Regions from separate parts of the Paenibacillus sp. 3LSP genome, predicted to be linked through region 1. Evidence: riboswitches for the same ligand, from Rfam matches in the RefSeq annotation. Region 1 holds a riboswitch; the other holds the start of a gene.
What was found. Region 1 has a riboswitch for glycine ahead of gcvT (glycine cleavage system aminomethyltransferase GcvT). Riboswitches for the same ligand answer to the same signal wherever they lie in the genome.
Positions count from the first base shown of each region.

Region 2: linked by a shared signal. The riboswitch ahead of sdaAB (L-serine ammonia-lyase, iron-sulfur-dependent subunit beta) and the one ahead of gcvT (glycine cleavage system aminomethyltransferase GcvT) in region 1 are both predicted to bind glycine.

Region 1 is NZ_JAWDJI010000240.1:1,581-13,965, reverse strand. Features, by position in the region: gene RW092_RS21040 (glutamate-5-semialdehyde dehydrogenase) at 1-1,013, shown strand, start outside; gene proC (pyrroline-5-carboxylate reductase) at 1,065-1,925, shown strand; gene mtnB (methylthioribulose 1-phosphate dehydratase) at 1,996-2,670, shown strand; gene gcvH (glycine cleavage system protein GcvH) at 2,772-3,167, opposite strand; glycine riboswitch at 3,413-3,511, shown strand; glycine riboswitch at 3,515-3,622, shown strand; gene gcvT (glycine cleavage system aminomethyltransferase GcvT) at 3,733-4,863, shown strand; gene gcvPA (aminomethyl-transferring glycine dehydrogenase subunit GcvPA) at 4,883-6,247, shown strand; gene gcvPB (aminomethyl-transferring glycine dehydrogenase subunit GcvPB) at 6,235-7,752, shown strand; gene RW092_RS21005 (undecaprenyl-diphosphate phosphatase) at 7,817-8,665, opposite strand; gene RW092_RS21000 (DedA family protein) at 8,711-9,316, opposite strand; gene RW092_RS20995 (ABC transporter permease) at 9,333-11,306, opposite strand; gene RW092_RS20990 (ABC transporter ATP-binding protein) at 11,281-12,051, opposite strand; gene RW092_RS20985 (sensor histidine kinase) at 12,160-12,385, opposite strand, start outside.
Region 2 is NZ_JAWDJI010000207.1:444-18,813, forward strand. Features, by position in the region: gene sdaAA (L-serine ammonia-lyase, iron-sulfur-dependent, subunit alpha) at 125-1,006, opposite strand; gene sdaAB (L-serine ammonia-lyase, iron-sulfur-dependent subunit beta) at 1,024-1,695, opposite strand; glycine riboswitch at 1,859-1,985, opposite strand; gene RW092_RS17610 (S8 family serine peptidase) at 2,482-7,914, shown strand; gene RW092_RS17615 (hypothetical protein) at 8,051-8,257, opposite strand; gene RW092_RS17620 (alpha-galactosidase) at 8,680-10,788, opposite strand; gene RW092_RS17625 (alpha-galactosidase) at 10,791-12,890, opposite strand; partial or broken gene RW092_RS23855 (extracellular solute-binding protein) at 13,062-14,698, opposite strand; gene RW092_RS17640 (cache domain-containing sensor histidine kinase) at 14,847-16,673, opposite strand; gene RW092_RS17645 (response regulator transcription factor) at 16,651-18,258, opposite strand; partial or broken gene RW092_RS17650 (ABC transporter permease subunit) at 18,281-18,370, shown strand, end outside.

The DNA of each region.
Region 1 (12,385 bases):
CTGAAGGACTGCGGCAAATCGTCGAGTTGCCTGACCCGGTAGGCGATGTAATGGAAACGATCAACCGTCCGAACGGGCTGCATATCATCAAACGCCGCGTCCCGCTTGGCGTCATTGGGATCGTCTATGAAGCGCGGCCGAATGTAACGGTAGATGCCATGGGCTTATGCCTGAAGACAGGCAATGCCGTTGTGCTTCGCGGCGGCTCCTCCGCCTTGTCCTCCAACCGACAAATCTTAAAGATTATCCACGAAGCGCTTGCGGGAACGCAAGTTCCGGTTGATGCTGTTCAACTGATCGAGGATCCAAACCGCGCCTCTGTTGACGAAATGCTGAAGCTCAACGGATTGCTGGACGTCGTGATTCCGCGCGGCGGCAGCTCGCTGATCCAGACGGTCGTGCATAATGCCACAGTTCCAGTCATCGAGACGGGTGCCGGGATCTGTCATACGTATTTGGATGCCTCGGCCGATCCTGTGATGGCGACAGAGATCGCGATGAATGCCAAAGTTCAGCGTCCTTCGGTCTGCAATTCGATGGAAACGCTGCTGGTGCATGAGGCGTTCGCCGCACAACATTTGGTTGAGCTGGCGAATCGCTTCAAGGAAGCCGGGGTTGAACTGCGGGGCGATGAGGCCGCAAGACAGCTTATCTCTTGGGCAGTACCCGCGACGGATGAGGATTATGCCACGGAGTATAACGACTATATACTCAACGTGAAAATCGTTCGTAATCTGGACGAAGCGATGGCGCATATCGCCCGCTTCGGCACGAAGCACTCCGAGTGTATCGTGACCCAAGACAGCGCGAATGCCGAACGGTTCCAGCAAGAAGTTGATGCTGCGGCGGTGTACCATAACGCTTCCACTCGCTTCACCGACGGATTCGAGTTCGGGTTCGGAGCGGAGATCGGCATCAGCACCCAGAAGCTGCATGCCCGCGGCCCGATGGGGCTGACTGCGCTCACCTCAAGTAAATATATCATCCAGGGGAACGGACAAATCCGGCAGTAACGGGCGTCCCCCCTTTTTTTCAACCAAAATAAAAACCGGAGGTCATATCCTATGAAAACAATACCTTCTCTGTCCGCCTCCACCATCTGTTTCTATGGAGCAGGTTCGATGGCTGAAGCGATCGTACGCGGCTTGCTCCATAAGCAAGTTGCCAGCGCGGATCAAATTGTGATGCTGAATCGCTCGAACCGGGAACGGCTCAACTATTTAGCCCAAACCTACCAGGTCCAAACAGCGACTGAAGCGGACGCAAAACAGGTCTATTTGCGAGATGCATCGATTATCGTCCTGGCGATGAAGCCAAAGGATGCCGGCGAAGCTTTGGCAGGATTGGGCCCGCTTCTGCGCGAGGGTCAGTTGATCGTCTCGCTGATCGCTGGCTTATCGATTTCGACGATTCAAGCGCTGCTTGGCAGCCCGGTCGCTGTCGCCCGCACGATGCCCAACACCTCCTGCTCCATCGGACAAGGTGCGACGGGAATCTCCTTCTCTCCGGAGACCACCGAGGAACAGCGCGCCCAAGTGTTATCAATGTTTGAAGCGGTAGGGATGGTTAGCGTGATCCCAGAGGATCAAATGGAAATATTGACGGGCGTATCTGGGAGCGGACCCGCATATGTTTATTATCTGATGGAAGCGATGATTGAAGCGGGCATCGAAGGCGGATTAACGCCTGAGCAATCCCGTGATCTTACCGTACAGACGGTACTTGGCGCTGCCCTCATGATGTCAGAAACCGGAGAAGCGCCTACCAAGCTGCGTGCGGACATCACCTCGCCCAACGGTTCGACGCAAGCGGCGATCGGTGTGCTGGAAGCCGGCAGCTTTCAGCCAAACGTAAAGGCTGCGGTCCACCGGGCCGCCGAACGCTCGAAAGAAATGGGCGAAGCCGTCAAACAAGCGCTCTTGTAAGAAGCTGCAGCCATATGGTGCAGCGATGGTCGCACTGTGCGTAAGGCCAATAGGAAAGGGGGACGGCAGCATGAACTACGTCGATATCCCATGGGAAGAAAAACAAGCGGCGCTGGACGCCATCCAACGCCTGCGGGAGGAGCTTGCTGCCCGCGGTTGGTTTCCCGCTTCCAGCGGCAGCTTGTCGATGCGGGTCGGGCGATATGCGCCGGACCGGTTTGTGTTTGCCATAACGGCCGACGAGACATATTGGTCGGAGCTGTCAGCGGCCCCTTCCCCTTCGGTTGGCGCGCTGTTCGTCGACGCCGCCAGCGCCCCCTGCGAGCCCACGCGACTCAAGCCTAGTTCCGATGCACCGATTCACTCAAGAATCTACCGGATGACCGGTTGCGGCGCGATCGTGCACGTACATACGACGTTCAACAACGTGCTCAGCGGCTATTTTGCTGCGGATGGCGGCGTTCCACTCAAGGGGAACGAGCTGCTCAAAAGCTTAGAGATCTGGGAGCCACAGACGGAGGCTCGAGTGCCAATTCTGCCAAACGCCGCTGAGCTCCCGGCCATCCTCAAGCAAATCCCAAGCAGTCTAGATACCCGTGTGCCGGCGTTGCTGCTGCAAAATCACGGGGTCTATGTCTGGGGAACCAACATCGCTGAGGCGAAGCGCCATCTGGAAGCGCTGGAGTTTATGTTTGAAGCGCTGTACCGTTCCCTGCTGTTGCCTCCCAAAGGGCATCATGCCTAAAAAAACTCGCGACAAGCGATAAGCGGAGTGATTAAACTACCATCAGCAGCTCCCGCAATTACGCTGACCGCGAGTTTTTTACATTTACCTAAGATCTTGATTTATCTCTCGATAAATTCCGCATACGCCTTCGCGTCCATCAAGTTCGCCAACGCGACGTTAGCGTCCTCCTTCAAACGAATATGGACCATCCAGCCCCCATCATAGGGCTCTTCATTGACGAGCTCCGGCGCGGTGTCCAGCTCCCGGTTCACCGCCAGCACCGTCCCGCTGACCGGCGTAAACAAATCGGCCACCGTCTTCACGGATTCGATCGTTCCGATGCCTTCCTGCGCTTCGAATTCCTGCCCCGGTTCGGGCAGCTCCACGAACACAATGTCGCCCAGCCGATGTTGGGCTACGTCGGAGATGCCGATCTTCACCGTCCCATCCCCCAAATCAAGCACCCATTCATGCTCATCGCTGTACAACACGTTTTCCCTGATCTCACTAGCCAAAGCTTGCTCCTCCTCTTTCGGATGATCTAGCGTACCTTAAACTTTGTGGAAGATTCATCTGCGTATTTCCCTCGTTCAGATTATTCCAAACCTAGCTCTCATGTCAATATTATTAACACATTTGATAGAGTCTAGTAAAATGTAAGCGTAGCCTTTTCCAGTAAACGAAATTAATTAAAATTATTATGATAACTTTATTGACATCTAGACAGATTTTGAGTATTAATGAGATGTGTAAGCTGCGGTTGATGGCAGGGGGAGAGATTACAATTACGGGATTGTAACGCCGAAGGAGCAAGCCGCGAAGCGGTGAATCTCTCAGGCAAAAGGACCTCTGCCGGACGCAACTCTGGAGAGCATTCACGTAGAGGTATGCGTTACGTGAATCACCCAAGGGGAAACCTGCGCGAGCATTGAGCTCTAAGCAGGGTAACTCTCAGGTACAAAGGACAGAGCCTGGAAGAACCGTTAGACCTCTCTATGCAGGTTAGCGGGTTTTCTTTGGCCTGTCCTTTTTTTGCTGTTCTCAAAAATTGGCCGATCCGGCCCTTACGAGGTGATGGTAATGTCCGAATCCGCTTTGCGGCGTACGCCGCTCTATCCCGGATATGCGCGTTATGAAGGAGTCCGCTGTATCGATTTCGGCGGTTGGGAGCTGCCGGTGCAGTTCAGCGGCATCCAGAAAGAGCATGAAGCCGTGCGCGAGCGCGCCGGTCTGTTTGACGTATCGCATATGGGTGAATTTTACGTGGAGGGTCCTGAGGCGGAACGCTTTCTGCAACACATGACCACTAACGATGTGACCCTGCTTCAACCGGGAAAAGCCCAATACACCTTGCTCTGCTATCCCAATGGCGGTGTGGTGGATGATCTGTTGATCTATCATCTGGAAGAAGGCAAGTACATGCTGGTGGTCAATGCCTCGAATATTGACAAAGACTGGGACTGGCTGCAGCAGCACCTTCCCGCTGAAGGAGTAACCATGCGGAATGCCTCTGACGAGACAGCGTTGCTTGCCGTGCAAGGGCCGCTGGCCGCCTCCCTCCTCTCCCCTCTTTGCGAAGGGGAGGATCCTGGAGCGTTGCGTCCGTTCACGTTTATTCGGGAAGCGCGGATTGCCGGCATCCCCGCCTTGCTGTCCAGAACCGGTTATACCGGTGAGGATGGGTTCGAGTTGTATGTCGCGGCCGAGCAGGCACAAGCGCTTTGGGACGTCGTGATGAAAGCCGGGGAGAGCCAGGGCCTTCTCCCGGCCGGGCTGGGCGCCAGAGATACGTTGCGCTTTGAAGCTTGCCTGCCGCTGTATGGTCAGGAGCTGGGCCCTGAGATCACCCCGCTCGAAGCAGGCTTAAACCGATTCGTGAAGCTGGAAAATGACGACTTCATCGGTCGCGATGTGTTGATCAAGCAGCGGGATCAAGGCCTTCCTCGCCGGCTCGTTGGCCTGGAGATGATCGACCGCGGGATTCCGCGCACCCATTACCCGGTGTTTGCCGAAGGATCAGAGGAACCAATCGGAGAAGTCACGACAGGTACGCAATCGCCAACGCTGAAAAGAAACCTCGGAATGGCGATCCTCTCCACCCGTTATGCCGACCCCGACACGATCGTAGAGGTCGACATCCGTGGCAAGCGGCTGAAGGCCAAGGTCGTCCCGTTGCCGTTCTATCGCCAAAACCCTGCCGCCAAGCGGTGAAAGGAGAACACGAAACCAGATGCTTAAACATCGCTATTTACCATTAACCGAACAAGATCAAGCGGAGATGCTGCAAACGATCGGCGTAAGCTCCGTCCAGGAACTGTTCAAGGACATCCCGGAGAACATTCGCTTTCAAGGGGAACTCCCGGTATCTCCCCGTCTAGACGAATACGCGCTGATCCGGCACTTATCCGAACTGGCCGGGCGCAACGCCGACACCGACCGGTATACCAGCTTTCTAGGTGCCGGAATTTATGATCATCACATCCCTTCCGTCATTCAACACGTCGTGTCGCGATCGGAATTTTATACCGCGTACACACCCTATCAACCGGAAATCAGCCAAGGCGAGCTGCAGGCAATATTTGAATTCCAGTCGTACATCTGCGAGCTGACTGGCCTTAAGGTCGCTAATGCGAGCATGTACGACGGAGCCACCGCATTAGCGGAAGCTGGCAACCTAGCCGCAGCGGCTACCAGACGCAAACAGCTGGTCGTCTCCCGCACCGTCCATCCGGAAGCACGCGAGGTGCTCGCCACTTACGCCCACGGCTTGAACCTGGAGATCGTTGAGGTTGGTTGGGAACAAGGTGTGACCGATCGCGAGGCACTTACTGCGGCCATCACTAAGGACACCGCAGCTGTCTTGATCCAAAACCCGAATTTCTTTGGCTCCCTGGAAGATCTTCGAGCCATTGGCGAACTAGCTCATGCCCAAGGGAGCTTGCTGATCGTCAGCAGTAATCCGCTCGCTCTGGGCCTGCTGGAAGCGCCAGGGAAGCTTGGTGCCGATATCGTCGTTGGTGACGCCCAGCCTTTGGGGCTGGCCCCCTCCTTTGGCGGTCCAACCTGCGGCTTCTTTGCCGTATCTGAAACGTATATGCGCCGGATCCCTGGCCGGATCGTTGGGCAGACCACCGATCGCAATGGCAAGCGCGGGTTCGTCCTGACCCTGCAAGCCCGCGAGCAGCATATTCGCCGCGAAAAAGCGACCTCGAACATCTGCTCCAACCAAGCGTTGCTTGCCTTGGCTGCCTCCGTTTACTTATCCGTGATGGGTAAGCAAGGCATGGCTGAAGTAGCAGAGCTGAATTTGCAGAAAAGCCATTATGCCAAACAGGTGTTCACTGCTATCCCTGGCGTAAGCGCCGCTTTTGAGTCACCATTTTTCAACGAGTTTGTGCTTCAGTTGCCAGAGGGGACTGATCTGACCAAACTGCAGCGAGATCTGCTTGCCGCCGGATTTATCGGCGGGTACGATCTGGGACGCAGCTATCCTGAACTCGCCGGCCATCTGCTGGTCGCCGTGACGGAGAAGCGCAGCAAAGCGGAAATTGACCAATTCGCCCGCGTACTGGAGGAATCAATATGCTCGAAATAAAAGAGACGACGAAATCTGATGAATTGTTGATATTTGAGCGCAGCCGCCCTGGGCGGATCGGCTATTCTCTGCCGGAATGCGACGTCCCAACCACCCCGAAGGAAGAGCTCGTCCCCAAGGGCATGCTGCGGAGCGAAGACCTCGCTTTTCCCGAAGTTTATGAAGTTGACGTGATTCGGCATTATACCGCGTTGTCCCGCCGGAATTTCGGGGTAGACAACGGTTTCTATCCGCTCGGCTCCTGTACGATGAAATACAACCCGAAGGTGAATGAAGATGTTGCACGTTACCCTGGCCTGGCAAAAATCCATCCTTATCAACCGGAGGAAAGTGTGCAAGGGGCACTTGAACTGATGTACCGTCTGCAGCAGGATTTAGCCGGACTCACCGGTATGGATGCCGTGACACTGCAACCGGCGGCCGGAGCCCACGGGGAATGGACCGGCCTGATGATGATCCGCGCTTACCACGAAAGCCGCGGCGAGAAACGCACCAAGGTGATCGTGCCGGACTCTTCGCACGGCACGAACCCAGCCAGCGCCTCAGTCGCCGGCTTCGAGACGGTGACCATCCCGTCCACCAAGCGCGGCATGGTGGACCTGGACGCGCTGCGCGCCGCCGTTGGCGAGGACACGGCTGCGCTGATGCTCACCAACCCGAACACGCTGGGCTTGTTCGAGGAACAGATCCTGGAGATCGCCGACATTGTGCACGAAGCCGGCGGATTGCTGTATTATGACGGCGCGAACTCCAACGCCATCATGGGGATCGCCCGCCCTGGCGATATGGGCTTTGACGTCGTGCACCTCAACCTGCACAAAACGATGAGCACCCCGCATGGCGGCGGTGGTCCGGGCGCCGGTCCAGTTGGCGTCAAGGAGCGGCTCATACCGTTTCTGCCTGAACCCCGAATCGTCAAGGACGAATCCGGGCGGTACGCCATCCGCGGTGCTCGCTCCGAAGAGGCCGCAGGTGGCGCTGAGAGTGGATCGGGCAGCTCGATTGGCCGGGTGAAAGCTTTTTACGGTAATTTTGGCATCCTGGTTCGCGCATATGCTTATATCCGCAGCTTAGGCCCTGATGGACTTCGCCAAGTCTCGGAAAATGCCGTTTTAAACGCCAATTACATGATGAAACGCTTGGCGCCTTATTACGAATTGCCGTACCCGGATCAACCATGTAAGCACGAATTCGTCATGTCCGGCAGCGGGCTGGCGAAGTACGGCATCCGCACGCTGGACGTCGCCAAGCGGCTGCTCGATTTCGGCTATCATCCGCCAACCATCTACTTCCCGCTGAACGTAGAGGAATGTATCATGATTGAACCGACGGAAACCGAAAGTAAGGAAACGCTGGACGGCTTTATTGACGTCATGATCGCCATCGCCAAGGAAGCCGAAACGAATCCGGAAATGTTACGGAACGCACCGTACACCACTCCGGTGACGCGTCTGGACGAAACTGGCGCCGCCCGGAAGCCAGTATTGAACTGCGCTTGCGGCTAAGATCATGCAAGCAAAAAGAGATGCTGCTTGAATAGCAGCATCTCTTCTTTGTTCCATCAATGATTTAGAAATAAACCACCCAGATCACAAGCGCCAGCAAAATGCGATATACCGCAAACGGCACCAGCTTGATGCGGTCGATTAGCTTCAAGAAGAATCGGATCGCCAACAATGCAAACACGAAAGCACTGATAAATCCAACAATAAAGAACGGCAGTGCATCGATCGTGAAATATTCCAGGTTCTTCATCAGGGAGATCAAGCTGGCCCCAGCCATGATCGGAACGGCCATGATAAAGGTGAAGTCAGCCGCGGCCCGGTGGCTCAAACCTAGCAGCACCCCGCCGGAAATCGTCGAACCCGAACGGGAGAAGCCCGGCCAGATCGACAGACATTGGAACAACCCAATGCCGAGCGCCTGCTTGTACGTAATTTGGTCAACAGTATCCACACTTGCGCGCTTGGGCGCAAACCGGTCGGCAGCGATCATCAGCAGCGCTCCGATCACCAGGCCAATTAACACGGTTGCGGTGGAGAATAGATGCTCATCAATAAAATCCTCAAATAACACACCAAGAATCCCGGCAGGAATCAACCCTACGATCACCTGCATCAGCTTCAACCGCGGTCCGCTCTGTCTGGCCGCTTCCCCTTTGGCCTTCGGCATCCAGCGCGACAGCCCCAGCAAATCGATAAATCGGTTGCGGAACACGACCAAGACCGCCAAAATCGAGCCGAGTTGGATCACGACTTTAAACGTGTTCGCCACATACTTTGAACCGAGCAGCTCCTCGGTTTTCAGCCACATATCATCCACAATGATCATATGTCCCGTGGAGGACACCGGCGCAAACTCCGTAAGTCCCTCCACCAGGCCAAGAATAATAGCTTTCATGAGTTCCAACAAGTTCATTTCGTAGGTTTCTCCTTATCTCTCTGTTTTGATGTTGTCGCGAAGCTACTTCTTTCTCCGACGCAGCCAGAGGAAGCCCACCAACAATACTCCTAAAGCGATCATAGCATAGGCGATGTTAGAATACACGTCCATAAAGGCGACGATCTCTGCCCAGGAACCTCCTACCGCCGCTCCAAGCAAGACGAGCGCCACGTTCCAAATCAGCGTCCCGATCGTGGTAAACAGCAGGAACAGGCCAAATTTCATTTTCGACATGCCGGCCGGAATCGAGATCAAGCTGCGAATCAGCGGAACCATCCGGCAGAACAGTACCGTCCAATAGCCATATCGATCAAACCAGGCATCCGCGCGGCGGACATCTTCTTTTTTCAGGCGCAGGAACCGACCGTAACGATCGATCCACCCTTCCAATCGGTCAACGTTCACCAAATACCCGATCCCATACAAGATCACGGCGCCAAACACCGAACCAAGCGTCGAGAAGACGATCACCCCTGACGGTGTTAAGCTCGTATAGGTGGTCATAAAGCCACCAAAGGTTAAGATTACTTCCGACGGAATCGGGGGAAATACGTTTTCCAAGGCAATCAGCAGGAAGACGCCAAAATAGCCAAACCTCTCCATAAAGTCTGTAATCCAGTTCTCCACGTTGTACCTCCCGTATTTAGCGAATCGCTTTTTTGACGTTGCGTAAGTAACGGGCCTGAATAAAGAAGAAGTAAACGACTTGCACCAGCAAAAAGCTAGCCAAGATCAACACGGTTTGCCAAGCGACCGAAAAGTTAAACAAGCTTTGCATGGCCTTAAACGCAAACAGGCTATGGACGATGGCCAGCGCGATCGGCACGAAGAACAACACCCCAACCTGGCGAGTAATGATTCGCGCAAGTTCTTTATCCGTGAGGCCCAGCTTCGACAACGCCCCATACTGCCGCCGATCATATGCCAAATCACTGTACAACCGAAAATACAGAAAGCTCCCCGCTGCGATAAAAAAGACAGTGCCCACCAGTAAAGCGAAAAACAGCAAGGCTCGGTACGTTGTGCGCTGCACTTCCGCCAAGGTGCCGCTGACGGTCATGGCGTAAGGCTGGTCCGACTCGTAGCTGACTCTCCCGTTGTCGGTCAGCTCCGCCGCCAGGCCGCGGGTAGTTTCCAGAGCATCCACGTAAAACCCGGTAAACCGGTCCATACCCAACGCTTCGCCCTCCTCTGCCGAAGCCGCCTTAAGCCGCTCCAGCAAGGGATCGCTGACTACCAGCCCGGAGAACGAACCCTCCCGATCATCGCCAGTCGTAGGTGTTAGATTCTCGGGCAGGGCGACATGCTGACTAATGCCGATCTCGTGGACCGTAAGCTCCGGTGCACCCGCAAAGGTGTAGGAGACCGGCTTGCGCTGCAGGAGTTGCGGTCTCTCCCGCTCCGAACCAAGCAGCAGTAGCGCCTCTCCGTCTTTCGGCGAACTCTCGGACACTGCGATCCCCGCCGCCTCCAGCAACCGTTTATAATCCGTGAACGAGATCAGCGGCAGCCGATCCAGCGTGTTGGAAGAGCTTGAAGATACCACTTCCGCGAGAATGATAGGCAGGCTTAGTGTACGGTACGCAATTCCGCGTGACCCAAGCTCACTTCGAATCGCCTCCAGATGCTCATCCTCTGCTTCGCTATCTCCTTTGGCCACATAGGCGATGTCCACCGGATAATCCTGTTCAAATTGATCCGCGAGCCGATTGACCGAGGCGAAGGCGCCTACCGCACAGAACGTGACTGTCGAAATGATCGTCACAAGAAAGAACATCCGGGCATTCTCTTTCATTCGGTAAGCGAGACTGGATACGGTAATCAAGTTTGTTTTATTCCAATAATAATCGAGTTGCCGTTTGATCCGTTGAATCAGAAACACACTTAGCTGCGTGTAGAAGAAATACGTACCCGCTATCGTCATCGCTGTCACCGGCAGCATACGGGTCAGCACGTTGGACGCCGTAGCTGTAGCCGCCAGCCCATAGCTGATACCAAGCAACCCTGCCCCCAGCAACGATAAAATCAGGGAAGCCTGCGGCGGAGAGGCGGGCTTCATCTCGGCCTGGAACAACTCAATCAACCGGTGCGAACCCAGCAGCATGGTCGTACAAAGCGAAATGATCAGAAACAACAGCGAGAACGCCCCTAATGTCAGCAACAAACCTTGCCAAGGCACATGAAAGGATAGCTGTGGAACACCGAGCAGATTGGAGCCTGCCATCAGAAACAGCTTGGCCAGCAGAAGTCCCCCGCCAATTCCACACACCAGCGCCCCTGCACCAATCAATAGATGCTCCAGGAAGACGAGGTTGCGCAATTGCTTCTCGGTCATGCCGTGCAGCAGCAAGATCCCAAACTCGCGCTTGCGCGAGCGTAGAAATGACCCCACGGAGTAAATCACGAAGAAGAATACAAACACGTACATGATCACTTCGGCGGACCAGAGCACTAACACAGCTGAACGATACATCACTTCTTGCTGAAGGCCGGGATGAAACAGAAACAAAGCGCAGACGAAAAAGATCATTACCGAAAACGCGCTACTCAGAAAATAAGCAGCGTACGTTCGTTTGTTCCGCAGGACATTGTTATAGGCGAATTGACGAAAGGTCATGACTGTCCCCTCCCAGCAGCGACATCATGTCGATGATTTTCTGGAAGAAGGCCTGCCGATTGTCCCCGCGATACATTTCGTTGTACAGCTTCCCATCTTTGATGAAAATGACCCGATGGCAATAACTCGCCGCCAGCGCATCATGTGTGACCATCAGAATCGTCGCCCGATGCGATTCATTCATGGCAGCGAACGCCTCCATCACATCTCGGGAAGCCTTCGAGTCCAGGTTGCCTGTCGGCTCATCGGCCAAGATCAGCGAAGGCTGATGGATCATCGCGCGGGCAATCGCTGTCCGCTGCATTTGCCCGCCCGACAGTTCATAAGCATATTTGGACAGGATTCCCTCGATCCCAAGTCGCCGCGCCATCTCTAGCGCCTTGGCTTTCATGACCGGGACAGAAACCCCATCCAACGTTAAGGGCAATACGATGTTCTCCTCCACCGTCAGCGTGTCCAGCAGGTTGAAATGCTGAAAAATAAACCCCAGCTCCCGCCTCCGGAACAACGCCGTCTGCTCCCGATTCATCCGTTGCGGGTCCTGCCCCTGCAAAGTAACCGTCCCCGAAGTGGGTTCGTCGATGGTGGCGATAACATTAAGCAGCGTTGTTTTGCCGCTGCCGGACGGCCCCATGATGCCAACGAACTCTCCTTCCTGGATTCGGAAACTTACACCATCCAAGGCTTTGGTCGCAATTTTCCCTTCATAGATTTTCGTTAACGCCGATACTTCCAATACCGCCATGCTGATCTAGCGCTCCTTCTTATTCAGTCCATCTACCTCGATTATAGGAAAGCTGTCAGCCTGCGCTCCATCGCTTAACCTTACAGTTACCTTACTCCCTTGTAAGCTTTACGGGTTCGGTTGAAAGATAATCCGCACGGTCGTCCCTGCACCGTACTGCGATTCCAGCTCCAGACGATGCCCTAGCTTCGTACAGATTTCCTTCACTAAGTACAACCCCATCCCGGTGGATTCCGGAAAGCTCCGACCGTTGTCTCCCGTAAAATAAGCGTCGAATACCCGCGGCAGATCACTGGCTGGAATCCCTATGCCTTCATCCTCAATCTCCAGCACC
Region 2 (18,370 bases), on a different contig from region 1:
CGGACTGGTCATCTTCCCGGGCTCGATCCTCGCGATGGTCGCTTCCCGCAAAGTGGGTTCGGTCATCGACCGTCAAAATCCATACCCTACCTCTGAAAAAAGAAAACCTTTGGAGCAACTCCTTCTACTTCTTCCGGCTTCGCAGCTCCTTCATGATTTTGCGGCCGGTAGGCGTTTGTGCCAGCCCGCCCTGCGCGGTTTCGCGATGGCGGCTGGGCATCGCCGAGCCCACCTCCAGCATCACGTCGATGACTTCGTCCGACGGGATCGCACTGCGCACACCGGCCAAGGCCATATCGGCGGCAGCCAGCGCATTCACCGCCCCAAAGCCGTTACGCACGATACAAGGAATTTCGACGAGACCGCCAACGGGATCACAGATCAACCCCAGCGTGTTCTTTAACGCGAGGCCAACGGCGTGCACCGCCTGCTCCGGCGTCCCGCCGCGTAGCTCAACCATTGCACCGGCCGCCATCCCAATCGCCGATCCGATTTCTGCTTGGCAGCCCCCTTCTGCACCGGAAATAAACGAGTTGTTGGCGATCACGTACCCGATGGCCCCCGCGCAAAACAACCCGCGCACAAGATGCTCATCCTCCCAGCCGAAGCGCTCTTGGGCGCTGACGAACACGCCGGGGATGATGCCGCACGAGCCCGCCGTCGGCGTGGCGACGATCCGGCCCATCGAAGCGTTCACCTCGGACACGGCCAGCGCATAAGCCATGGCCTGACATGCGATGTCACCAACCGAGGTCTCACTGCGATTGCGGTAAGCCTCCACCCTTTTGGCATCGCCGCCGGTCAGCCCGCTTGTGGAGACGATATCCTCCGTCAGCCCCTTATGCACCGCCGTTTTCATGATTTGGTAGTATTCGTTCATGGCGGCCAAAATTTCTTCCTCCGATTGCCCGCTCTCTTCCACCTGGTCCTGAATCATAATGCTGGAAATCGTGCGAGATTCCCGCTCACAGAGCTGGGCCAGCTCACGTAAATTTTTAAAACGCATCGTGCTCCCTCCTCGCTTTACTTCGTCAGATCAATATAGGACACTTGGCTGACATGCTCCAACGCACGGATCGCCTCCACTAATTCCGGCGGAATGGACGAATCGGCTTCCACAACAGTCAGTGCCTCAGAGGTCCGCCCTTTCCGATCGGTAATAATGTAGCCGATATTGACGTTCTCCCGGCTGAACAAGGCCGTAATCCCTGCCAGTACCCCTTGCCGGTCTGCGTGGGAGATGACCAGCGTCGGCAGCTCGCCTGAGCATTTCACCTCAAAACCGTCGATGTTGCGAATGACGATCGTCCCTCCGCCAATGGATGCCCCCATGACCTCGATATGACTTCCGTCTTGGCGGGTTAGTTTTATTTTTACCGTATTCGGATGGGCCCCAGGCAGGACTCCGGTGGCAAACACCACCTCAATCCCCTGCTTTTCAGCGTCCTGCATCGACTGGCGGATTCGCTCGTCGTCCGTACGGTAATCCAGAATGCCGCCAACGATGGCCAGATCGGTACCGTGCCCGCTGTACGTTTCGGCAAAGGAGCCGTAGAAACAAATCTCCGCCTTGACCGGCGCGGTTCCGAGCAGCTGACGGGCAAATCGTCCAATCCGTACAGCCCCGGCCGTATGTGAGCTGGAAGGCCCAATCATCGCCGGACCGATAATAGAAAATACGCTTTTAAATCGCATCGCTACATCTTCCCCTCATTTTTTCTATGACGAAAAAGAGACAGAGCAAAAAGGCTGCTGCCTTTCGCTCTGTCCCCGTTACCTGAAAGTTTAATGTTCCCGGTTCAACTTAACATCCGGGTCCATGTACCTCTTGGGTGGCTGTTCGCTCTCTCCAGAGTGGCGTCCGATCATGGTCCTTGTACCTGAGAGATTCGGCTGCCGGCTGCAGGACCGGCCCTTGCTCCTTCGGTGCCGCTAAGCTGGCGTCCCTTTTCGGATCAGCCCGCGGACTCTCCCATCATCCTCATTCGCCGATATGAATTTGTGCTTAATGTAAACCGAAGCCAGCAAGATGTCAAGATATCTTACATAAATTCCGGTGGTTCACGTTGAATTCTAGTTATTTTTTCCTATTTTTATAAGAAAATATGTATATTTTACTCATCCACCCACTTGTATACCTGATTTTACAGATATATACTGTCCGTAACAACCCCAGATTTTACCTTATTTTATGAATTGTTGAAAAATAAGGTGCGCTCCGTGTTAACTTATCTTCACTCTATGACCCCTGCTAAACTAAAACGATTCTCTCCACAGCATTGGCTTCAACTCACATCCACATCCACCATGACTTACTTACACCCGCTTCCACTATTTTACACGAAGGAGGTGATGTACCCAAGAGGCACTTGCTTCAATTTTTGTCAGGCGTAATGCGTCCGGACTCAGCTATTCGTTTCTCCGGGCGGCCGTCACAGGATGGATGTTGGGCTTAAAACTTAATCAAAGGGAGTGAAGAAGTTGATAAGTCTCAAGAGATTTCGCAAACCTTTCTCGCTTGGCATGTCGATCCTTCTTGCGTTAACTCTCGTTCCCGTCGCCTCCGCCAGCAGCAGCAGCGTATCGGGACAAAGCAGCCTGAGATCGACCGCGCCCCAAGTGGCCGAAGCCAAGATCGACGCTAAATTGCAGACCCAGTTTAAGCAAGACGACTTCGTCACCTACCTGGTCAAACTCAAGGAGCAGACCGATACAACTTCGGTCGCCAAGCTGGCTCTTCAGAAAGCCCAGCTGGAGAAATCCACTCCTTCCGCCGCGAAGCTGTCCGTACGGACTTCCGTTGTCAGCGCCCTGCGCGAAACGGCCTCCCGCACCCAATATGCGCTGGAGGAATACTTGCGGAAAGCCCAGCAATCCGGAGAGGTGAAAGACTACAAAAGCTACTTTATCGTAAATGCCATGGCGGTGACAAGCTCGAAAGAAGTACTGGAGCAAATCGCCCTTTTCCCCGAAGTGGAGAAAATTCTGCCGAATGAAGAACGACATCTGCAAAAGGTTGAAATCCACAAAGATGCGGCTGCAGAGCCTGCCGTGAAACCGGCCGACGAAATTTCTTCTTCGCTGGGCGGTACAAGTCAAGCTCCCTCCGACGTTACTCCAAGCAGCGTCGAGTGGAACATCGCCCAGGTCAATGCCCCCGAGGTGTGGAATATGGGCATCGACGGCACCGGCATCGTTGTAGCTAACCTCGATACCGGGGTAGATTACAACCACCCGGCTCTACGGAGCAAATGGCGGGCCCTTGATGCTTCGGGCAATATCGTGAATCCCGAACTCAGCTGGTATGATCCGCACAGCCATGCTTCGCTGCCTACCGATAGCCACGGCCACGGCACGCACACCATGGGAACGATGGTTGGTTCGGAGCCGGACGGCTCGAACCAGATCGGCGTCGCGCCTGGGGCGAAATGGATCGCAGTCCGTATCTTTAACCCCTCCACCACGGATGCCATCATTCTGGACGGCGGCCAATGGTTGCTCGCCCCGGTGGATGCCGAAGGGAATCTGCATCCGGAGCTGGCTCCGGACGTGGTGAACAATTCCTGGGGAGGAGGCCCCGGTATTGATGAATGGTTCCGCCCGATCGTACAAGCTTGGAGAAGCGCGCAAATCTTCCCTGAGTTCTCGGCGGGCAACACCGATATCTTCAACCCCGGCGGTCCCGGTTCGGTAGCTGCGCCAGCTAACTATCCTGAAGCGTTTGCCACCGGTGCTACGGACATCAACGGGAATTTGGCGGATTTCTCTTTGCGTGGACCTTCGCCTTACGGTGAAATTAAACCGGAAGTTTCCGCACCTGGGGTCAACATTCGGTCCTCCGTTCCCGGTGGTGCCTATGAAGGCGGCTGGGACGGCACCTCGATGGCAGGCCCGCATACGACAGCCATCGCGGCCTTGCTGCTGCAGGCCAACCATTCCCTCACGGTAGACCAGCTGGAGGAAATCCTGACCAGCACGGCCACACCGCGGACAGACGCCGAGTATGAGACAGTCCCTAATAACGGATATGGATACGGCATTGTAAATGCGTTGAACGCCGTAGGCTCTGTCCTCCAAGGGATCGGCAGCGTCTCCGGTCGCGTGGTGACCGGCGGAGAAGACTTGGACGAACCGGTCCTAGAGCATACGCCGCCTACCTTAATATATGAAGGCTTTGATTTGACATTATCCGCCCGTGTCAGCGACGAGGTGGCGGTCACATCGGTCGATTTTTATGCGAAAGAAGCTGGAACCAGCCATTATTTATATATTCCGGCCACACGGGTATCCGGAAACGAGAAGGATGGCGTATATGAAGCCACCATCCCCGCTTTCCTGATCGGAACAGCCGGCCTTGAATATTATATCCACGTGAATGATTACGGCAATAACGGATTTGACAGCGAGCACTATTCTGTGACGGTGTCAGCCGGGATCGAGCCCGGATATTTGCAAGATTTCGAGTCGGAACCCATCGGATTCCAGTCTGGCGGAGCCGGCAACACTTGGGCTTGGGGAACGCCAGTCAGCGGACCGGGCAGCGCCTACTCCGGTGAGAAGGTGTACGCCAGCAATCTGACCGGCACCTACGCACCCAACAGCAATTCGTATCTGCTTATGCCGCCGATCAATTTGACCGATAGTCCGCAAGGGGCATTGCTCTCTTTTAAGCATTGGTATGACCTTGAGGAGGGCTACGATATCGGCACGGTGTATATCGCTTCTTTAGACACCGATTACGCGTTCGTACCGGTAGCGGAATTCACTGGCACAAGCGACGGCTGGAAAACACAATACCTGGACCTGCGCGACTATGCCGGTGAGCAAGTTTACCTGCAGTTTGGACTGACCAGCGACGGCTCCGTGCATAAGGCCGGTTGGTACCTGGACGATCTGTCCCTGCAAGTACCTGACGCCACCGCACCTGAAGCACCTGCCGATCTGACCGGCTCCGTGAACTTTGCCGGCAGTGCCGAGTTGTCCTGGTCTCCGTCCGCCGATGAGGACGTGAAATTGTACACGGTGTACCGCTCGACCACTTCGGGCTCCGGCTATGAGGTGATCGGTACAAGCGGCCAAACGGAATTTACCGACACAACAACTGAAACGGATCATACCTATTATTATGCGGTCACCGCTACGGATTACAGTGACAACGAAGGCCCTAAATCCAATGAGCTGGAGCTGACAGTTGTACGTCCGGTGACGGTATTCAGTGATAACTTTGACGGCAGCAGCGATAACGGCTGGACGCACAGCGGCACGCGGGACGAATGGGAACGCGGCACCCCGGTGGAACCCGGTCCGGCTAGCGCTGTCTCCGAGCCAAACGTATGGGGAACCGATCTCGACAGCAACTATGAGAATGGAACAAATGCTTCGCTCATCTCCCCGACGATCGATTTGAGCACCGTCGATAATGCTACCCTTGTGTTTGATCATTGGTTTGAAATTGAAACCAATTATGATAACGGTTATGTGGAAATCAGCTCCGACGGCGGAACGACATGGAACGAGCTGGGCAAATTTTCACATAGCACCAATGGCAAGGTTTGGAGCACCGCTTATTACGATCTCGAAGATTATGTCGGAGAGCAAGTTCAGGTGCGGTTCCGTTTAACGACGGACGGCAGCGTTGTGAAAGCCGGCTGGTACATCGACAACGTTCAGGTGCTTAGCGTAAATACACCGGAAGATCAGGTGACGCAAAACGTGCTTGGCGAAGCCGGAGCAAAAACGGACAAGGCCGTAAAATCCGGGCCGGCCTACAAGCTGACCCGCACAAGCAAGGCCGAATTCGAGCAGCAGGTGAAACAAGCGAAGCCAGCCGGTGACATCGGCATCAGCAGCCTGCCGGCCAGCGCAACCGTGACGGTGGTGGAAACCGGGCGCTCTGTAAAAACCGATCCAGCCACCGGACGCTACAGCTTGAATCATGTTGCTGGGGATTACACGCTGAAAGCGGAAGCCTACGGCTATTATCCGCAAACGGCCAATGTGACCATCGCCGATCAGGTAAACGCCAAGGTCAACTTCACCCTGCAGCCGATTCCGAAAGGTACGCTCACCGGAACGATTACCGATGAACGTACTGGGGAGCCGATTGAAGGCGCAACGGTGATGGTGCATGAAGATGCGATGGTTGCACCGCAAATCACCGGGGCTGATGGCAGCTTCTCATTAGAGCTTCTGGAAGGCACCTATACCTTGTCGGCAAGAGCGGCCGATTATTACGCGAATACGTTAACCGTTACGGTACCGCCGAACGGTACAGCCGACGGCTCGTTGGCGCTCAGGCCGTTTGTGGGCTTGCCGGGCGAAATCGCCTACGATGATGGCACGCCGGAAAATGCTTGGGCCTTCAACGCGGCAAACAACGCCTGGGCGGTACGCATGACGCCGGAAGCCGGCGCGGTGCAAGTCACCGGCGCATCGATCCGATTCTGGAATACCGAATGGCCTGTTCCGGGCGGAACCGAGTTCCAATACGCCGTTTACGACGCATCCGGCCCTGACGGAGCGCCAGGTCGGCAAGTAGCCGGTCCTTTTGACGGTACCGCATTGCGTAATGACCAATGGACCGTGCTCGAGCTGCCAGAACCGGTCACTGTCGAAGGCGACTTCTACATCGTGTACATTCAAACCTTGGCCGGAACAAACGCTCCGGGGCTTGCAGCCGACGAATCCAGCCCGAACGCCCGTCGCAGCTGGAATCGAATCAATGGGGCGTGGAGCTTGGCGGAACAAGCACAAGGCAACTTCATGATTCGTGCCATCGTGCGTTATCCGGTGGACGCGCCGGTCATTACGTTGCCGGAGGACGGCTCTTATACGAATCAATCTACCTTTACCGTGACCGGAACCTCTCCAGCCAACGACGCTGAGGTGAAGGTGTACAACGGCACCGAGCTGGCGGGTGAAACTACGGTTGAAAACGGACAATTCAGTCTGCCGATCGAGCTTCATGACGGAGCCAACGCGTTGTCCGCCGAAGTCATCGTGAACGGAAAAGCAACAGATCGTTCACTGCCAGTCACAATTACACTGGACACCACCGCTCCGGAACTCGAAATAGTTTCACCGGTGGACGGCTTCCGAACCAATTCGGAAGTGCTGAACGTGACGGGTTCTGCGCTTGATGAGTTCATCAACAAGCTGACCGTAAACGGACAAGAAGTTCCGCTGGAAGGCAGCGGCGCGTTCGCGTACCGTATGTTGATTAATGCCGGTGAGAATCTGATCACCGTAACCGCGACGGACCACGCCGGAAACGAAACCACGGTCACTCGGACGGTCTACGTGGATACCGAGCTGCCGGAGATCACTAATCTGACACCGGCAGAGGATGTTCATTTAACAGCAGGTGAAGCGGTGACGGTATCCTTTGACAGCGTTCCAGGGCTGACGGCTTCGTTCCGCATCGAACTGCCGTTATCGTTATCGGGCGGTTCGAGCAACGGAATTTCGATGACGGAAACTGAACCAGGGCACTATGAAGGAACGTACACGACACCTGCCTCGCTTGTCTTGGAAGGCGGCGTGATCGTGGTTACAGTTCGCGATGCGGCTGGAAACAGCGGCGATTTCCAAGCGCCGGGCCGTTTGTTCGTCAGCGCGTCGGGTGAAAATCCGGGCGAGGATCCCGGAAATACGCCAAACGTCCTGCCGGTAGCCGTCATTCATGCCGTGGAGCGTGCGGCCAAGAATAAGCAAATTGACTTTGACGGTTCCGCCTCCTCGGATGCCGACGGCCGCATCGTCCGCTACAGCTGGTCATTCAGCGACGGCGGCACCGAGCTCGGCCCCAAAGTCAAACACCGCTTCTCCGCTGCTGGATCGTACACCGTCACCTTGACGGTGACCGATGACGCCGGCGCGGTGAACAGCGTGGTTCACAAAATCGTGATCCGATAAGTCTCGGACACGATCCGAAAAAAAGATCGGCCCCAAGTGGTTTATGCCGCTTGGGGCTGATTTTTTTACCTCGATCAATTTTTCCCGAAACCCTTCACTTTCCCATATGGTAGACACTGACGTCCCTCCCCGGTTTTTAGCGTAAGGTCCATTCTCGCTCGCTGTTGATTTGAATGCGTCCTTCCGAAAGACTCTTCAAAAATCGGCTTCTCACGCTTCGTGCTAACAGCTTGATTTCGGCCTCCGATCGCGCAGGCTTTAAAGATACCGAAGTACGGATGATCTCATTTTGCTTCCGTCGGCTTGCCGGGCGAATCATTTCCGATAGATCCACCTGCCGCATCATCCATCCCTCCTTGTTCACCGATTCATCTGATAAGTTACCTCTAAAATAGCTTATCGTGCTTCAAAAAAACAACCACATCAGTTTATGAAGCCGAGAAGCTGCGGATCATCTCTTCGAACGCCGGCTTAAATTGGGGAGTATGGCAAGAAAAATTTTCCTTTCAGCGGGAATAGCGGAATTTTTTACCGTTATTGCGGCTTCATCGGCTAGATATCAGAAAATAACGACCAAAAAGGGCGTTATTCTCCGGATGCTGGTCGAAATTCCGCCATTTCGTCGCTCTCTCTGCAAAATAGCACCATAAAAGTCCCTTATTTCCTCGATTTCCAAGGTGGAGTGGAAAATAAGGGACATTTTTACCGCTAAATAGGCAACGTAAAGAACCCCCAACCTCTATCGGCTGGGGTTTCGGTCGCGCACTACGCTTCGCAAATCCGGTACAGCACGCTGTCGAAGTCGCCACGCAGCGGGAGCTCGATGCCGATTTGCATCAGGCTGCGGCCACTCCAGGCGCCGGACACCCCTTCGATGGCGTAGGTTTTGTCCGGCGCGAGGCCTTGCAGACGTAAGCGAGGCAGGCGGTCGCCCAGCCGTTGCGAATGCAGGAACGCCAGCAGCACGCTATCCCCGCGAGCGGCGTCCACGTACTGAACTGCCGTCACCCCCAGGTGGCTCAGCGCATTCAGCCGGTACTGGTCGCCGAACTGCACCAGTGGGCGGATCGTTTTGTAAAGCTGGACAAATCCGGCGGCCTCCTGCAGCTCCGCTTCGCTCCAATGGTTGAGGTTCGCGCCGATGCCCAGCGTTCCCATCATCGCGCTGTGGAACCGGTACGGCAACGACAGCACGCGGCGGTTCATCCCGGTAGGGGACTCCGTCACCCAGCAGGTCATCATCTTCGGCGCATACACATAGGAGAAACCCTCCTGGATGCTCAGCCGGTCGAAGGCATCTGTATTATCGCTGGGCCAAGACTGATCCGCATATTGGAAAATGCCAAGATCAATCCGCGAGCCCCCGCCCGCACAAGTCTCAAACTCCACGTGCGGGAACCGCCGGCGCAGCTCGGCCCAGATCTCATATAGGCTTTGCACGTGCCGAATCCAAATCTCCTTCTGGCGATTCAGCGGATGATCCTTCATCCCTGGCTCCGTCACCGTCCGGTTCATGTCCCATTTAATGAACTTGATTTGGTGTTGGCTAAGCAGATCAGTCATGAACTCCAGGATGTAGTTTTTGACCTCCGGCTTGGAGATGTTTAAGAGCAGCTGGTTGCGCAGCTCCGTCCCTCCCCGAGTCGGAAAATGGTACACCCAATCCGGATGACTCCGGTACAGGTCGCTGTCCGGGTTCACCGCTTCCGGCTCCACCCAGATCCCGAAGTCCATGCCCAGCTCATGTACCCGATCGATCAGCTCGCTCAGCCCGTTCGGGAACTTCTCCCGGTTGACGACCCAGTCGCCCAGCCCGGCGCGATCATGGTTGCGCGCCCCAAACCAGCCGTCGTCAACGACGAACAGCTCTACACCAAGCTTGGCCGCGCGCTCCGCTAAAGCCATTTGGTCCTGCACGTTCACATCGAAGTACGTCGCTTCCCACGAATTGTACAGCACCTTGCGCGGCTCTCGGCTCGGCAGCACGTAATCGTGTTGATAGCGATGCAGCTTGCGGCTCATCTCGCCGAACCCGGCGGCGCTATACCCGCCGACAAACATCGGTGCGGCAAACGTCTCGCCGGGGCCAAGTAACCACGTACTGTCGAAATCGTGGATGCCGCAGGTTACGCGAACATGATGAAACGCGGTTTGTTCGGCGACGATTTTCCAGTTGCCGCTCCATGCCAGCGCCCCGAACCATACATCGCCGCGATCCTCCGCCGCCGTCCCGTCATCAACGGCAAACCACGGATTCGCATGGCCGTCGGTGAAGCCGCGGCGCGATTCCAGGACTTTTTTGCCTTCGGATAAGAAGGTACGTCGCAGTTGGAACTCGCCCGCCCACTTCCCTGTGACATGCGTCAACCGATAGTCCCGCAACACCGGCATCGTCCAAGCAGCCGATTGCATCGTCTCCAACAGCACCGGTTCACCGCCCAAATTCACGAAGCTGGCGGACCGCTCCAGCACATCGTGCTCAGGAATCACCGCATAGCTCAAGCGAACCTCAAACGGATACACCTCATCTTGAAAGGTAAGCGTCAGCGTATCTTTCCCGTTTTGCTGATCGACCCGGTACCCCGCATACTTCGGGCAAAAATCCCGCACCCCATCCGGCCAAGTCACTTTTAGCGACGGTTCAACATATCCTACACCGCCCCAGAAGCTGTACTCCTCCGTTTCCCGTTCAATCTCCGCGTCGAAGGAGCTATGCCCCCGCGTCCCCAGCAGCGGCAACGCCTCGATCGGATCGATCGGCGCTCCCCAATACAGATGCTGTAGTCTGCCTTTCTCATTCAAGCCAAATACATAAGAGCTGCCGTTCGTTTGCAATGCAAAAATCTGATGTTGTTCATCCACCCAAATTGCCATGTTCAGATCACCGTCCGCTGAGTGAGTTTAAATAGTTTGGCTTCCGCCGGCTTCAGGTCGACAACCAGCTCGCCCGCAGTTTCCTGTTCCGTACCTTCCCACAAATCATCAACCCGGTACAGCACCTTCGGATTCAGCCCTGCACGCGATAGAGATACCGTCTTCCGAGCCCCCTTCGTCCCATCAAAGTTAAACACGGCCATATACCACGCATCTCCGCCCTCAGGATTTGAAGCAGGAACCTCCAACACAAATACATCAGCCGACCGATCACCAAAGCCCCACTCCAACGGCCGGAAAGTTTGCCCCAATCGGGCGACGTCCATCACCGCGCGATTGCCCAGCCAAGCCTTGGCACGTTCTGCGGCGCCTTCCTTGCGGAAGTCATCGCCAAGCAACAACAGTGTTCCAGCAATGACCGATGCCGTCAGGCGGCTCCGCCCTTCATGCCATCCGGTCTCGTCCTGATTGAAGCTTTTGTAGAGTACCGTGTGGTCTGGATCGTTATATCGATACAGGCAGTCATTCATCCACCAGCCGTAAGTCAACGAGTTGAGCAAATATTCCGTATCTCCGATCTGTCCAAACACATCGCAGGAAATGCGGCGGCTATTGGCAAAAGCGTACGGAAACAGCGGCGCAATCGACAGATTGATAAAAAATGGCCGTCCAACCGCCTCCGGTGACAGCTTTGATGCCAAGTAGGATAAGCCGTGGCGGTAAGCCGCGATGCCGGTCGTGATCGCAGGGTCATAATGCTTCCCTTCCAGCGCCCCGTGCGCCATGAAGTCGAGCTTCACGTATTCGAAGCCTTCGCGAATGATCTTCTCCGTAAACCAATCGATCCGCTGCAACGCCCCCGGATGTGTGGGATCAATCGCCAGACCGCCGGCGATATCGGCCACGATTTCCCCTTCCGCATCGCGAAGCAAGATCTCACCGTACGTATACTTGCCGCCCGTGCCCTCCACTTCCCGGCTGAATTGCTCAGGACTGCCCCAGAAGGCAAACGGCGTCCAATACGTTCCCGGCTTATGTCCATTCTCCCGCACCCGGCGCAGTGCATCCGCCATCTCTTCTGCCGTCAGCCGATCCCAGAAGGCATCGAAGTTGATGTAGAGTGTCTCTCCGCTCTCAAATCCCAGCGGCTGCACTTCACCTCTCAGAAAATCACTGGTTGACGTATACAGCTCGTAATCCAACGTGCTCATTGCCGCCGACCAGCTGTTCCAGCCAAACGGTACGCCGCCTTCCCACTTCAGCGGTGGCTCAACCGCCGCGTTGGCTTGGCCATATGCCTCCAGCCCCTCGCGGTAATCGTCATAATATCCCGCGAACACCAGCGGGGATTCGACCCGCGGCCCGTGCACATACCCGTGCGGCTGCGTATCCCGTGTCATCACGCCGGCTGCCCCGGCATACAGCTCGAACTCATCCAGCCTGCCAGCTCGTTCACTTCGGATGCGGATGCCCGTCTTCCAAACGTCGTGGGACACCGAGCCCGTCACAAAGCCCCGCCGGCTGCCCGGATAAAACAACGCGGCCGCTTCATAGCTTTCTGTCTCCCAAGGCAACGGCTGTGCAATGTAACGCACCCATTTATCGTTGTCGTAAGGGAGGCGAAGAGCATGCAGTTGATCCTCCCCAGACGCCTCGTGACGCGAGGGAGCGTTTTCGATACTCAGCTTGGCGGACTGCAGCACCACAATCCTGTTTAACTTTAGTCCGCCTTCAGCTGCCACAACAACCCGGATCAAGAAGAAAGGTTGCTGCTCATAAAGGGAAAAATACTGCTCCACGATCGGCAACCCCGGTTTTTCGTGACGAATCCCCACCTGCAGGCCGCATCCAAACGCATCGCTAAGCTCCTTCGGCTCCCCGATCACTTCATGGCGCTCATACAGGCCGGTATGGTATTCCCTCCCCTGCCACCGAAACGCGCTGCGAATCTCGTGCCACACCAGCGCTTCGCGGCAGGTCCAGGCAAAGGTGCCGCCAGCCAAATCAAAGCTTAAGCGACCAAGCCCGTTATCCAAAAATTTAAGCGTATCTGATTCCACCCAGAAGCGGACTTTTTCCGTGATCGTTCCGTTAATCGTCATTCAACCCCACCCTTTCTCCGCTTATTCGCCCCCATTATAAGGTCGAACCTTATGAGGTTCCATGCAACGATGTTCCGATTGATAGCGGGATATGCCTTTTTTGATTAGCAGCTTCGTTCAAAAACAAAGCAGCGGAGGAACCCATTCCCCCGCCGCTTCAGTCACATCGTCTTATTTCCACAGTTCCATACGTTCTTGATACTTCTTGTTATACACATCTTCCAGTTTCGATAGGCCAGCAGCCTCCACTTGCTTCATCATGGTGTCGTACAACGTCACCACGTCTTGCTCGCTAGGAGCCAAGGCCATCTTCAGGAAGTACTCGTTAATCGTCTCGTTCACCTTCGTCTCCATAATGGCTTCCGGTGTGCCACCGTCCGGGCCAAGGCTATCGTAAGGCGCCGTATCAAACGACGTATCCGCCAAGTTCTTGATCGCCAGATCCGTCGTCGGATCGCTCATCCCACGGCCAATCAAGTCATATGGCGTGCCGTCAGAGCCCGGTCCGTTCTTGATCGTCCAAGTCCATTTGCGGATCCCGGTCGTGCGGGAGGCTTCTGCCCAATCCTTCTTGAAGGCGTCCAGTACTTCTTGACGCGGCACGTGCTTGCCGTCCTTCATATCCCAATGCTCGCCTTCCACGCCCCACATCATCAAATACTGCCCTTCCTCGCTGGCGAGGAAATCCAGGAACTTGATCGTGCGAACCGGGTCCTTGTTCGTCTTGGTGATGGAGATGCCGTCCCAACCAAGCGAGCTCTTTGGCCCGTACGTCGTTTGGTCTGGTCCGATGCCCGGTGCCAGCACTTTATATTGATAGAACTGTCTTTCCTCCGCCTTCGCGGGGTCCGGAGCATCTGCCTTCAACAGACCGTTGGCTCCGCCTACGTTCCAACCTGCATCCGCGGTAGCAAAAACGTTCCCAGCTGCCAGCTTCTGTTCATACTGCTTCGTCTTCATCGTACCCACTCTTTGTCGAGTAGACGTTGGCGATACAATGAGTTCATATATTTCATCATTTCCAAATACCGCGGATCGCGGATATCCTTCAGCAGCTTGCCGTCTTTCTCGTAATACGGCATAATGCCATACATTCCTTTAAACGTACCGGTGACCCCGCTCATGTTGTCGCCATTTAACGTCATCGGAATGGTTTCCTTGCCATCGATTGTTGGGTACTTCTCCTTAAACGCCTTTAGCAGGTTCTCGAACTCTTCGGCGGTAAACGGCTCGCCGTTGTTCACCTTATCCCCAACACCCAGCTCCTTCATCAAATCCATCCGCATCAGGAAGCCGAATACCGGATACTGCTCCAGACCGTACCAGTTAGCCAGATAGTAGTTCTTCCCGTCCGCACTGCGCGTCTTCTTCAGCGTATCCCCATACATCTTCTTGATGTTCGGGCCGTATTGCTCGATCAGATCGTCCAGCGGGATCACGGCTCCCGAGGAGATATACTTGTTCATGATGTCGCTTCCGCGGCTCATCAGCACGATGTCCGGCAAATCGTTACTTGCCAGCATCAGGTTCAGCTTCTCCGCTGGATTCCCGGTGGGCTGCTGGATTTCTACCGTCACGCCCGTTTTTTCTGTAATCGCTTTCGCTACAGGGTTTGTAAATGGATCCCCGGTGTTCTGGTCAAACAACGTCAGCGTGATCGGCGACTTGTCATCCGCCGGTGCCTCTCCGGTTGTTCCGCTCGCCGCAGGAGAATTGCCTCCCGCCGACGGGGTGTTCCCGGACCCGCAGCCTGCGAGCAAGGCCAGGACCAACATAGAGGATACCATGAATAGCAGCTTTTTCTTCATTCGCGTAAACCCCTCTCTTGAACTTTTGCGCTTGGACCTCAAGCTCACCTCAATTGTAAAAAGCGCCCCCCGGGATATCTATAACGTAAAGTTACTATTCATAATGGAAAACGACTTTCATCGACTTCCCTCCGTTAGAACCCCTATATCAGCCTATAATCAGCCGCGTTTCCAGCTCGGACGCATTCGGATTTAACGGCAGGCGAATCGTCACATTCGTCCCGATGCCAAGCCGGCTGAAAATTTCCACCCCGTATCGCTCCCCATAAGCCAGTTTGATCCGGTCATCTACATTTTTGATCCCATAGCCGGATTGATTGCTCGCTTTGTTAAACGCCTCCTCCAGCCGCTGGCGGGTCATGCCTTGTCCGTCGTCGATGACCTGCAGCAGAAGATCTTCTCCTTCCGCCTTGAGCTTGACGATAATGTTGATGCCGGACTCACTCCAAATCGCGTGATTGATGCAGTTCTCGATAAATGGCTGCAAAATCAACTTGATCACCGTGCGGTTAAACAACGACTCGTCCAAATCGTAGTGCATATGCAGCATCCCGCGGAACCGAATCGCCTGGATGGAAACGTAGTTTTTGACCAACTGGATTTCTTGTTCCAGCAACACCACCCGTTTGCCCTTGTTCAACGAGATTCGATAATATTTCGATAAATGGTTAACCATCTGGTACACCTGCATGCTGCCTTCCTTCAATGCCAGCGAAGAGATCGAGGACAACGTATTGTATAAAAAATGCGGATTAATCTGCGCCTGCAGCGTCGTTAGCTCCGAATCTTTGACGGCGATTTCCTTCACGTATACCTCATTAATCAGTTCCTGAATACGCGCCGCCATCTTCTGGAACGCGTACGACAGCTGCCCGATTTCATCGTTGCCCATCGGCATGCGTTGCACCTGAAAGTTCCCCCGCTCTACCTTGCGGATTTGCTGCAGCAGTCCCTCGATCCGTTTCGTAATCACCTTGGCTGTCACAAAAATAAGCAGGGCGGCAACCGCAATCACAGTGACCGATACCCAGACAATTCGTTTGGTCGCCTTATTCGTATTGGCGAGCAGCTCGTCATAGGGAACGGTGATGACCGTCGTCCATCCGTTACGTAACTTTTTGTAGGTAAAAAACAATTCCTGTCCGTCAATCCGCTTATCGAACTTCCCGCTGGACAACGTTATATCCCCTTGAATCGGATAGAGGTCGAACAGCTGATTGCCCTTCATCGCCGCATCACCGGAACTGATCACGCGGCCGTTCTCGTCGATGATGTAGACGCTCTTGTTGACGTTCTCTTTTTCGATCAGGGAGTAGATTTCCTTGTCGTCGATATTGATCGTTAGAATGCCATACGGTTGCGATAAGCTGAAGTAGCTCAGCGAACGGGCCAGTGTGACATAGGACGACCCGGTCTGCGGATCTTCGATATGGGTGTAGACCGGACTTCCGGCCGCGTCCAGCGCCTGCTGCTTCACCCTTTCCGGGAGCTCCTCGGTGTAGCGGATGTACTGCTTATCGGAATAGAGCGTCTTGTTATCGATGTAAATGGTGATGCCCTGAAGATTAGAATTGGAAATCATCATGGAGGACATCGTCCGATTGATATAGCGGAAGGCATCAATATAATAAAAGGCCTGCTCATAATCATTGGACAGGTAATTCCGCAGCTGCGCATCCATATACAAAATATTGGTCAGCTGCTCGTAATACCCCAGCCGGTTCTCCAAGTTCGTATTGATCTGATTTAACGTCCCGCTTAACGAAGCGTACGTCTGCTCCGTAATCGCGTCCCGCGTAGAAGTGTAGGAATAATAAATCAGCACGGAGCACGGGATAAAGGACACGAGAAGGAAAATAATAAACAGCTTATTGCGCAGCCGAAGGTTAGTAAACCAATGGTGCCTGAACGGGAACAATCGCCGAGTGATCGGGTTCATGCCTTTCGTCCTTTTAGAGATTTTTTCGATATTCATTTGGCGTGACTCCTTGGTTTTTCACGAATAAGGAAATGAAGTAGGACGTGCTCTCGTAACCGATTTTCTGGGCGATATCCTGTACCTTCAGCGATGGATCTACCAGCATCTCCTTGGCTTTCTCCAGGCGGATGCGAGTCAGATAGTCATGAATCGTCATCCCGGTTTTGTCCCGGAAAATCGAGCGCAGATAGTTCGGTGACAAATACACTTGGCTGGACAAGCTTTGAATTGTGATCGGCTCATGATACGTATTGTCGATGATCTGGCAGACCTGATGTACCAGCTTGGCGTTCTTGTCCGTGGACCGCTCCATCAGCAGCTCCAAGTAATGGGCTGCCGCCCGCCAAATCGCCGCTTCAATCTCCTGCAACGTCTGGCAGTCGTACACCGATTGATACAAGGCGGCACGTTTGACCGGCTCAGCTTGGCAATTTAGGCTCGGAGTGTGAATCTGTTCCTCCAAGCGGTCTAACAAATCGATCGCCCACTCGTACACAAGCGATTTATCGATCCGCAGCTGGCGAACGTTCATGAGATAATCACGCAAGATCGCTTCTGCCTCTTCACTGCGCTGTTGCTGCAACGCCTCCATCCACGCCTGCTCTGAGAAGGGCGGCAGCTCTCCATAGCGGTATCCCGGTTTGACGTCACTGACAAATAAAATCTGCCCCGGCCCAAGGAAGAAGCGTCCGTCCCTTAAGCTGCGCACCCGTTCATACAGCTGAGCGATACCGGCAAGTTCGGCTGCTTCGTTGCTGATGGCGAGCGTGACTGACAGCCCCAGCAATCCTCGGACCGTCTGTTGCAGCGTCCCCCACTGCTCTCGTGTCGTAGCGGGTTGGCTTCCGCTCTCAGGTTCAGCCGCGATAAAGATCGCCAGCTCCCCTTCCTGCAGCGTAGCCACCATCGCGTCTTTACGAATCGCGTGAAAATAATCCTCCAACACTTCCGGCAGACGGGAGATCGCCGTTTCCAACGACCCCGCCTCCCCTCTGACGTCGGTCTCCCCGCGGTTGATACTTCCGCTTGCGCAGCGGTCCACACTGCAGAGCGCCAATGTGTAGGAAGGAGCGGATGCTCCCCTCCCCCGTTCCAACTTTCCTAGCTCGACGGTGAGTTGCTCTTGCCGAACTAGAGATTTTTCGTGAAGCAGCTCCTTCAACAACTTGGCTTTGGTCATCTGGACCGATTTATATTTTAAACGCACCTCTTCGCACTTTTGCTTCACCTGCGCAATCACACCGGAAATTTCCTCCAGATCCAGCGGCTTCAGCAAATAACCTACTGCTCCGACGTGCAAGGCTGATTTCACGTAACTAAACTCGTCATGACCGGTCAGAAACACGATCTGCATCCAGTCATACTGCTCCCTGACCCACTTGGCCAACTTCAGGCCGTCCATGAAGGGCATCTGAACGTCTGTCAGCACGATGTCGGGCTGAATGGCTTGGATTTTCTCCTGAGCGTCCTTCCCATTGATGCCGACGCCAGCGACGTAAATCCCCATCTCTTCCCAACGGATGATGTCCCGCATCATTTCCAATTCCAATTCCTCGTCGTCCACCAGAAAAATGCTGTACATGTCCGCAAGCCCCCTTCGTTTGTCTTTCTATGCGTATTTCATCTCCTGGGTTATCGCGGCCAACATTATCGTAACGCTGCTGTCTTCGGATGGTGCCGTGAACGCGTTGCTG